DNA from 4 places in the Pseudarthrobacter niigatensis genome. Region 4 is predicted to be linked to each of the others. Evidence: predicted binding sites of a transcription regulator. Region 4 holds the regulator's gene; each other region holds the start of a gene.
The links. Region 4 encodes HrcA, which represses chaperone genes, less so after heat shock. Its sites were predicted from a motif close to TTNGCACTCGNNNNNNNCGAGTGCNAA; they were not measured.

Region 1 (2,199 bases), on a different contig from region 4:
CGACGTCGCGCAAGGACCCGTGCTGGCCAAACTTGCCAAGGACGCCGGCGCCGCCACGATCAGCGTGCTGTACCAGGAAGGCTCCTACGGCAAGGACCTCTCCGGAGCAGTCTCGGAGGCAGCCAAAGGGGCCGGACTCACGGTCCTGCCCGGCGCCCGTTTCAAAGCCGGTGCTGCCGCCGAGGCCGCCCGCTCCGCGTCCAAGGCCAAGCCGGACGCCGTCGTCGTGATTGCCCGCGAGGGTGCACGGGACGCCCTGGTGGAGCTGAACAGTGCAGGCGTTGCCGGCTCCCGGATCATCCTCAGCGACGGCGCGTTTGCCCGCTACGGGTCCGGGCTCGCACCCGGGACACTCGAAGGTGCCCGCGCCGTCGTGCCCGGGCAGTTGCCCGGCGCTGCGTTCCAGGCGAAACTGCTGGCCGTTGACCCGGCACTCAAGGATGTCTCCTTCGCCGCTGAAACCTACGACGCCGTCACACTGGCGGCCCTGGCCGCGGCCCGTGCACAGGATGACGCCGGCCGCTCCATTGCCGCGAACCTGGTCCCGGTCTCCGGGGGAACGGCTTCCTCCGGTGCCGGCGCGCCGGCCGCCCCCTGCCTGAGCTACAAGGAGTGCCTCGGTGGTCTCGCAGGCACCCCGGACATCAATTACGACGGCGAATCGGGCCCGGTTGCCTTCGATTCCAATGGGGACATCACCTCGGCCGCTTTCTCCGTGTACACCTTCGGGGCCGACAACAACCCCTCTCTGTCCGGCCGGGAGACGGCGGGCCACTCCGGCTGATCGCCCTGGGCGAAGCGGACCCTGCCTGCGGGGCGTTACGCGTCTTTTCGCTTGCACTCTCACCTGGGGAGTGCTAATTATTGACTTAGCACTCTGACGTACCGACTGCTAAAGCAACGCCTGGTTCCGGCCGGCAGCGCACGGCACCGGTCGACGAGCGAAAGAAACACCTCACTTCAGTGAGATCCCCGCCCGGAGGCATACAGAGGCCCCCGGCAAAGGATCGTCCGTCGCGGGCACTGCAGCGAAGGTTCATTCTTAACGACTGTCCCGAAAGGACTATTGCCGTTATGGCCAAGATCATTGCATTTGATGAAGAGGCACGCCGCGGCCTTGAGCGTGGCCTGAACACCCTCGCCGACGCCGTTAAGGTCACCCTCGGCCCGCGTGGACGCAACGTCGTCCTCGAAAAGAAGTGGGGCGCCCCCACGATCACCAACGATGGTGTCTCCATCGCCAAGGAGATCGAGCTGGACGATCCTTACGAGAAGATCGGCGCCGAGCTGGTCAAGGAAGTTGCCAAGAAGACCGACGACGTTGCCGGTGACGGCACCACCACGGCAACCGTCCTGGCCCAGGCCCTGGTCAAGGAAGGCCTGCGCAACGTTGCTGCCGGCGCCGACCCGCTGTCCCTCAAGCGCGGCATCGAGAAGGCCGTTGACGCCGTCACCGCCGAACTGCTGAACTCCGCCAAGGAAATCGAAACCAAGGAAGAGATCGCGGCCACCGCCTCCATCTCCGCCGGTGACGACGAGATCGGTGCCCTCATCGCCGAAGCCCTGGACAAGGTGGGCAAGGAAGGCGTCATCACGGTCGAGGAATCCAACACCTTCGGCCTGGAGCTGGAACTCACCGAAGGCATGCGCTTCGACAAGGGCTACATCTCCGCCTACTTCGTCACCGACGCTGAGCGCCAGGAAACGGTCCTCGAGGATCCGTACATCCTGATCGTCAACTCCAAGATCTCCAACGTCAAGGAACTGGTTGCTGTCCTGGAAAAGGTCATGCAGTCCAACAAGCCGCTGCTGATCATTGCCGAGGACATCGAGGGCGAGGCCCTGGCCACCCTGATCGTGAACAAGATCCGCGGCACCTTCAAGTCCGTCGCCGTCAAGGCTCCGGGCTTCGGCGACCGCCGCAAGGCCCAGCTCGCCGACATCGCCGTCCTCACCGGCGGCCAGGTCATCTCCGAGGAAGTTGGCCTCAAGCTGGAGACTGCCGGCCTGGAGCTCCTGGGCCAGGCCCGCAAGGTAGTTGTCACCAAGGACGAGACCACCATCGTCGAAGGTGCCGGCGACGCCGACCAGATCGCCGGCCGCGTTTCCCAGATCCGCGCCGAGATCGAGAACTCCGACTCCGACTACGACCGCGAGAAGCTGCAGGAGCGCCTGGCCAAGCTGGCCGGCGGCGTTGCA
Region 2 (2,199 bases), on a different contig from region 4:
CTCCGCGTCGGTGACGAAGTACGGGGACAGGTAGCCCTTGTCGAACTGCATGCCCTCGGTGAGGACCAGTTCGGTCTGGGTGGTGGAGGACTCTTCGATGGTGATGACGCCATCCTTGCCCACCTTGCCAAAGGCCTCGGCGAGGAGCTCACCGATCTCGTCGCTCTGCGCCGAGATGGCGGCAACGTTAGCCACCTGGGTGCCCTCGACCGGGCGGGCGTTTTCGAGCAGGCGGGCAGCCACGGCCTCAACCGCAACCTCGATGCCGCGCTTGATCTGGCCGGGGGCAGCGCCGGCTGCAACGTTGCGCAGGCCTTCCTTGACCAGGGCCTGGGCCAGGACCGTGGCGGTGGTGGTGCCGTCGCCGGCAACATCGTTGGTCTTGGTGGCTACTTCCTTGGCCAACTGGGCGCCAAGGTTCTCGTAGGGATCGTCCAGTTCCACTTCGCGGGCGATGGTGACGCCGTCGTTCGTGATGGTGGGGGCGCCCCACTTCTTGTCCAGGACGACGTTGCGGCCGCGGGGGCCGAGCGTCACCTTGACGGTGTTCGCGAGCTTATCGATGCCGGCCTCAAGGGACCTGCGGGCAGCGTCGTTAAACGCAAGCTGCTTTGCCATGGTTTTGTCCTTTCAAAGACAGAAACCCCGCACTGCCGGCCAGCATGAGCATGGCCGGCAGCACGGGGATCCGAAGAGTTACTTGACGACGATTGCCAGGACGTCGCGGGCGGACAGCACGAGGTACTCGGTGCCGCCAGTCTTGACTTCAGTTCCGCCGTACTTGGAGTAGATGACGACGTCGCCAACTGCTACGTCAACGGGAACGCGGTTGCCATCTTCGAAGCGGCCGGGGCCAACTGCAACAACTTCGCCTTCCTGCGGCTTCTCCTGTGCGGAGTCCGGGATGACCAGGCCGGAAGCCGTGGTCTGCTCGGCTTCGAGCGGGCGGACAACAATACGATCCTCAAGAGGCTTAATAGAGACCGACACTCGGACCTCTCCTTTTCGTCAGCAAATTCGTGGACTGGAAAGCTTTCCGCCGTAGCTGGCAAACCGTCGTCGCGGTGCCGGCAGCAGCCTGGCTGGCAGCTCTTCATGTGTTAGCACCCTCCTAGGGAGAGTGCTAATGAAGACTCTATGTAAGGGTTAGCACTCGGTCAAGGTGAGTGCCAACGTTTCGTCATGGGCGTACACCCTCTGGCGCCCGACGGCGGTGGGCCGCCGGGGATGGTAGGCACCCCATCCCGGCAGCCCGGGTGGTCGGTGCCCCGCGTCGTCACCGGCCCAGGTCGTCGAAGTCCACGTCCTCGCCGCCCTCGGCATCGCCGTCGTCCTGGTTCCGTCCCCTGTACAGCACCCAGCCGGACACTGCCGCGGCGAGGAGCGCAGCAACGAGGAAGAAGATGCTCCCGGCCCGCGCGCCGTCGTACAGCCCTCGGATGTCCCTGGCCTCCTGGGTGTTGTCCTGGACGTTTTTGCCGCCCACCGAATAAACGGTCGCGTTGAAGGTGTCCAACAGGAAGATGATCACCATCAATGCGATGCAGACCACGGCCACCACGGCGGCGGCAATCAGGACGGGACGGGCGAACCTGGCCGGCCCGTGGTCCCCCGGTTCGTGGTCATCGGGCTCGCGGGGGGCTGCGCTCTCATCCATGGATTCAACAGTATCCGCATCCCGCCCATGCACTCCTCCACTAGGCTGGAACCCATGGCTCACGCTCCCCAGGACCAGATGGCACAGGACCAAATCGCACCGTTGCTGACCCCGGAGGGCTGGGAGTTGCTGGCGTCCCTGGGCCCATACCGCGATGAGGACTCGTTCGAGCTCAACGCTGCACTCCGGAAGGCAGGTCACCCTGCAGGACTCGTCTCGGCCGTCCTGACCCAATCGCGGCTGCGCACCAGGGCGGAGTCCAAGTTCGGCGAATTCGCCCGGCAGATGCTTTTCACGCAGGCTGGGTTGGAACAGGCCACGCGCCTGAGTGTCGCCGCCCACCACGCCCGGCGGTTCGCCGCCGCCGGGATCAGCCACGTGGCGGACCTTGGCTGCGGCCTGGGCGCGGACTCCCTGGCCCTGGCCTCCCTGGACCTCAACGTCACTGCCGTCGAAATGGACGAAACCACCGCGGCCTGCGCCACCGTGAACCTCATTCCCTTCCCCAACGCCACGGTGGTGCATGCCGACGCCTCGTCCGT
Region 3 (2,199 bases), on a different contig from region 4:
CTGGTAGGCGTTTTCGGCCCGCAGGTGCTCTACCACCTCCGCCGATTCCTTGTCCCGCAGCCACTCGTAGTTGTCCACGAAGGTCTCCCCGTGGTGGGTGCGCTCGGTGGGGATCTTTTTGGCGGCCGGGGGAGCCGGGACCGCAGTGCCGGCGGAATCCTGCAGGGAAGTGGAGGTCATGGATTCAATATATCCACCACCCCCGCGGGCCACGGGGCCGTTCGCTGTCGGGGGAGACGCCCTTGGCTGGAAGAGGGCGAAGACCCTGGGTCTCATCCTCCCGGTCCGGGACTGACGGATCCGCACGTTGGCACCCCCCGCCGTCGTGATGCTCCATCACCTATGGCTCCTAAAACCGGCGTTTAGGGACCAAAACTGATGGAGCAACCGGGGAGGGGAGGGTGGTTGCAGACGGAGCGCAAGCGTAGGCTGGGCAGTCCAAGGCACATCCGCCCAGCGTGAGAAGGGAAGTTCATGACCATCCCGCCAGTGCACGAACCTGAGCCGTTCCCGCCGGAACCGGGCCCGGAGCCCACCTCCCCGGACCCCACCCAGCCGCACCCTCCCGGCCCGCCATCCCCGAATCCGTTCCCCGCACCGGCGCCTCCGGGACCGCTTCCCGTCCCGGATCCCGGCCCGGCGCCGCTCCGCCCGGACCCCACCCGGGACTGACCGCCAACCTCAAAGGGCCCTTCCGCTGCCTGCCCGTGCACGGCTGGGAGGGCCCTTTTCCATGCCCGCGGTGGCCGGAAAATTCTCCGGAATCCGCTGCTGGAAACCCTTGCGGACCTGGTTCTCCAGTGCTAAAAAATCTATATCAGCCACCATAGATCGGCTGATTCGGGAATGATGTTGGACCATCTCTTACGAGGAGGGAAGCCATGTTGATGCGAACCGATCCGTTCCGCGAGCTGGACAGGCTGGCCCAGCAGGTCCTCGGCACGGCTGCACGCCCGGCGGCGATGCCGATGGATGCATGGCGGGAGGACCAGGAATTCGTCGTGGCCTTTGATTTGCCCGGTGTCTCCGTGGACTCGGTGGACCTGGATGTTGAACGGAATGTCCTGACGGTGCGGGCCGAACGCCCGGACCCCGTGGGCAAGGACACCGAATTGGTCGCCTCTGAACGGCCGCGCGGCGTCTTCAGCCGCCAACTGATCCTCGGCGACACGCTGGACACTGACCACATCAAGGCCAGCTATGACGCCGGCGTCCTGACGCTGCGGATCCCGGTTGCCGAAAAGGCCAAGCCGCGCAAGATCGAGATCGAAACGAAGGGGGCAAAGCAGGAAATCGCCGCTTAGTTTCATCACAGGACCGGGAGGCGGGCACATCTGTTGACTGCCTTTTTGGGGCGAATCGCCATTCTGTGCACGCCACAGCGCCAGACAGCGCATCGGCAGCGTAAGCCTTACCCTCCCGCCACGGTGGCCCCCGGTTTCGGCCGGGGGCCATCCATGTCCCAGGACTCCCGCTGCGGGCGTGCTGCGGCTAGGCGTTCAGACGCTGAGTTCCAGCATCAGCGCGGGCAGTTCATCCGCCAGCTCGCGGGCCAGGAATCCCAGGGGACCCATCCTGCTGGCCAGCCGGTCCGCCGCTGCTGCGTGCAGGTGCGTACCCCAGCAGGCTGCCTGTGCGCAGGTAGTGCCTCGCGCCCGGAGCCCGGCAATCGCCCCCGCCAGCACGTCGCCGCTGCCGGACGTTCCCAAACCGCCGTACCCGGTGGTGATCTTCCACAGGCCGGGGCCGTCCGCATCGGGCCCCGTTGGCTTGCTGACCAGCCCCTGGCAGCTGACCACGGCACCAAATCGTTCAGAGATCCCGGCGACGTCCCGTTCGAGGTCCGCCACATCCCGTCCCAGCAGGATGGCCGCTTCCGTGGGATTCGGCGTGAGAATCAACCGGCCGCGCCAAGGGTCCAGCTGGTCCTCCAGGTGCACCAAGGCGGCCAGTGCGTAGGCATCGAGGACGACGGCGGGGCCTCCTTGGCTGCCGTCGGAAGCGCCGGACGTGCCGTCCCCGCCACGGCCTGCCTCGCGGCTCAGCAGGGCCTGCAGCAGTTCGCCGGCCAGGTCAGGGTCGTCCAGGCCGGGCCCGACCAGCACGGTGTCTGCCCGGTCCAGGTAGGAGGAGATGCCGTCGAGTTCGGCCTTGACCGAGCCGCCGGACGTTTCCGGCATGGCAATGGCCCCGCATTCC
Region 4 (2,199 bases):
CGGCGCCTACCCAGCCTGACTGCACATCCTCCAGCACCATGCCCCGCTCCACCGGCACCTCGGGCAATTCCGACTTGGCCGGGGCGGAAATGCCGCGGGGCCCCCAGTTTTGGTAGTCCATGGATTCGATCCGCCTAGCGCTAGGTCCTCCGCACCGGAATTTCGCCCGGAGCGGTACCAATGCTAACAACGGGCCAAGGCATAATAGACTGTTAGCACTTAGGCATGTCGAGTGCTAACAAGGTGGCATCTGACGGGGCATGGGCCCTGCACCATGGATGGAGGTGGAGAGTGAGCGAGCCACGCAAACTGGAAGTGCTGCGGGCCATCGTGGAGGACTACGTCCACTCCCGCGAGCCGGTTGGGTCGAAAGCCCTGGTTGAGCGGCACCACCTTGGGGTTTCCAGCGCAACCATCCGGAATGACATGGCGGCCCTTGAGGACGAGGGATTAATCACGGCCCCCCACACCAGTGCAGGGCGGATTCCCACGGACAAGGGCTACCGGCTTTTCGTTGACCAGATCTCGGCGGTCAAGCCGCTGTCGGCGGCCGAACGCCGGGCTATCCAGTCCCTCCTTGAAGGCGCAGACGATCTCGACGACGTCCTGGACCGCACCGTCCGGCTGCTGTCGCAGCTGACCAACCAGGTGGCTGTGGTCCAGTACCCGCACCTCAGCAAGGCGTTGGTGCGCCACATCGAATTCGTGCTGCTTGCCCCCCGCAAGGTGCTGGTGGTCCTCATTGCCAACAGCGGCAAGGTGGAGCAGCGGGTCATCGACGTCGGCCAGGACCTGGGCGACGACGCAGTGGCAGCACTCCGCACGCGTTTCCTCGCCGCACTGTCCGGGACGCCGCTGAGCCGGCTTGCCACGGCGCTTCCCTCCGTCGTGGCCGGCACGGCACAGGCACAGCGGCAGGCTGCGCACGCCCTGGCACTTGGCCTCGAGGGGCTGGCGCAAAACACCAGGGAGGACCGGATGGTCATGGCCGGGACAGCCAACCTGGCCCGGTCAAACGTTGACTTCCCCCTCAGCATCGGTCCCGTGCTCGAGGCCCTCGAGGAGCAGGTGGTGATGCTGCGGTTGCTGAGCGAGATGGCCCAGGACCACCGCGGCGTTGCCGTCAGCATCGGAAGGGAAAACCCCTACGACGGCCTGGCCGAAGCGTCGGTGGTGGCCACCGGCTACGGCCCCGACAGCGTCGCCAAGGTAGGAATCCTCGGGCCCACCAGGATGGACTACCCCACCACCATGGCCGCCGTCCGGGCAGTGGCCCGGTACCTTTCCAGGATTTTGGGGCCCTGACCCGCGCGGCCGGAGCATGTTGCGGCCGGGAACAACGGGCCGGGCCGCCCGACTGAACGCAGTACAACAAGGAAGAGATACGAACTTTGAGCAGCCACTATGACGTCCTTGGAGTCTCACCCGAAGCTACGGGCGAAGAGATCAAAAAGGCCTACCGCAAACTGGCCCGCACCCTCCACCCGGACGTAAACCCCGGTGAGGATGCCTCGGAACGCTTCAAGGCAGTAACTCACGCCTACGAGGTCCTCTCCGACCCCCAGAAGCGGCGGATCTACGACACCACGGGCAACGAGAACGGCACGGACAACGGCTTCGGCGGAGCCGGCTACGCGGGCCAGGGCTTCGCATTCCAGGACATCTTCGACACCTTCTTCGGCGCCGGGGGCAGCTCCGGCCCGGCTTCCCGTGTCCGCCGCGGCCAGGACGCCCTCATCAGCGTCCGGATCGACCTTCGCGACGCCGTGTTCGGCGTGAACAAGAAGCTCGAAGTGGACACCGCCGTGGTCTGCCCCACCTGTGAGGGATCCTGCTGCCGGCCCGGCACCCACCCCGAGCGCTGCGACATCTGCGGCGGCAGCGGCCAGGTCCAGCGGGCCGTCCGCTCCATCCTGGGCCAGGTCATGACTGCGGCCCCCTGCGGCACCTGCGAAGGCTTCGGCACCGTCATCAAGGACCCCTGCAACGAATGCAGCGGCCAGGGCCGGATCCGCAGCCGGCGTTCGCTGACCATCAAGGTCCCCGCCGGCGTAGCCACCGGAACCAGGATCCAGCTCTCCGGGCAGGGTGAGGCCGGCCCGGCGGGCGGCCCCGCCGGCGACCTGTACGTGGAAATCCGCGTCAACAATGACGCCACCTATGTGCGGGAAGGCGACGACCTGCACGCCACCCTGCACA

Region 1: a site for HrcA is predicted at 870-896, ahead of groL (chaperonin GroEL). Genes of this name have one in related genera too.
Region 2: a site for HrcA is predicted at 1,147-1,173, ahead of groES (co-chaperone GroES). Genes of this name have one in related genera too.
Region 3: a site for HrcA is predicted at 781-807, ahead of J2T23_RS09840 (Hsp20/alpha crystallin family protein). Genes of this name have one in related genera too.

The regions. Positions count from the first base shown of each region.
Region 1 is NZ_JAUSTB010000009.1:45,512-47,710, forward strand. It holds gene J2T23_RS13745 (ABC transporter substrate-binding protein) at 1-784, shown strand, start outside; gene groL (chaperonin GroEL) at 1,075-2,199, shown strand, end outside.
Region 2 is NZ_JAUSTB010000002.1:14,869-17,067, reverse strand. It holds gene groL (chaperonin GroEL) at 1-618, opposite strand, end outside; gene groES (co-chaperone GroES) at 697-990, opposite strand; gene J2T23_RS03210 (hypothetical protein) at 1,277-1,657, opposite strand; gene J2T23_RS03205 (class I SAM-dependent methyltransferase) at 1,712-2,199, shown strand, end outside.
Region 3 is NZ_JAUSTB010000005.1:203,292-205,490, reverse strand. It holds gene J2T23_RS09850 (S9 family peptidase) at 1-180, opposite strand, end outside; gene J2T23_RS09845 (hypothetical protein) at 475-672, shown strand; gene J2T23_RS09840 (Hsp20/alpha crystallin family protein) at 882-1,304, shown strand; gene J2T23_RS09835 (NAD(P)H-hydrate dehydratase) at 1,500-2,199, opposite strand, start outside.
Region 4 is NZ_JAUSTB010000001.1:244,114-246,312, forward strand. It holds gene J2T23_RS01170 (DUF3097 domain-containing protein) at 1-121, opposite strand, end outside; gene hrcA (heat-inducible transcriptional repressor HrcA) at 292-1,305, shown strand; gene dnaJ (molecular chaperone DnaJ) at 1,392-2,199, shown strand, end outside.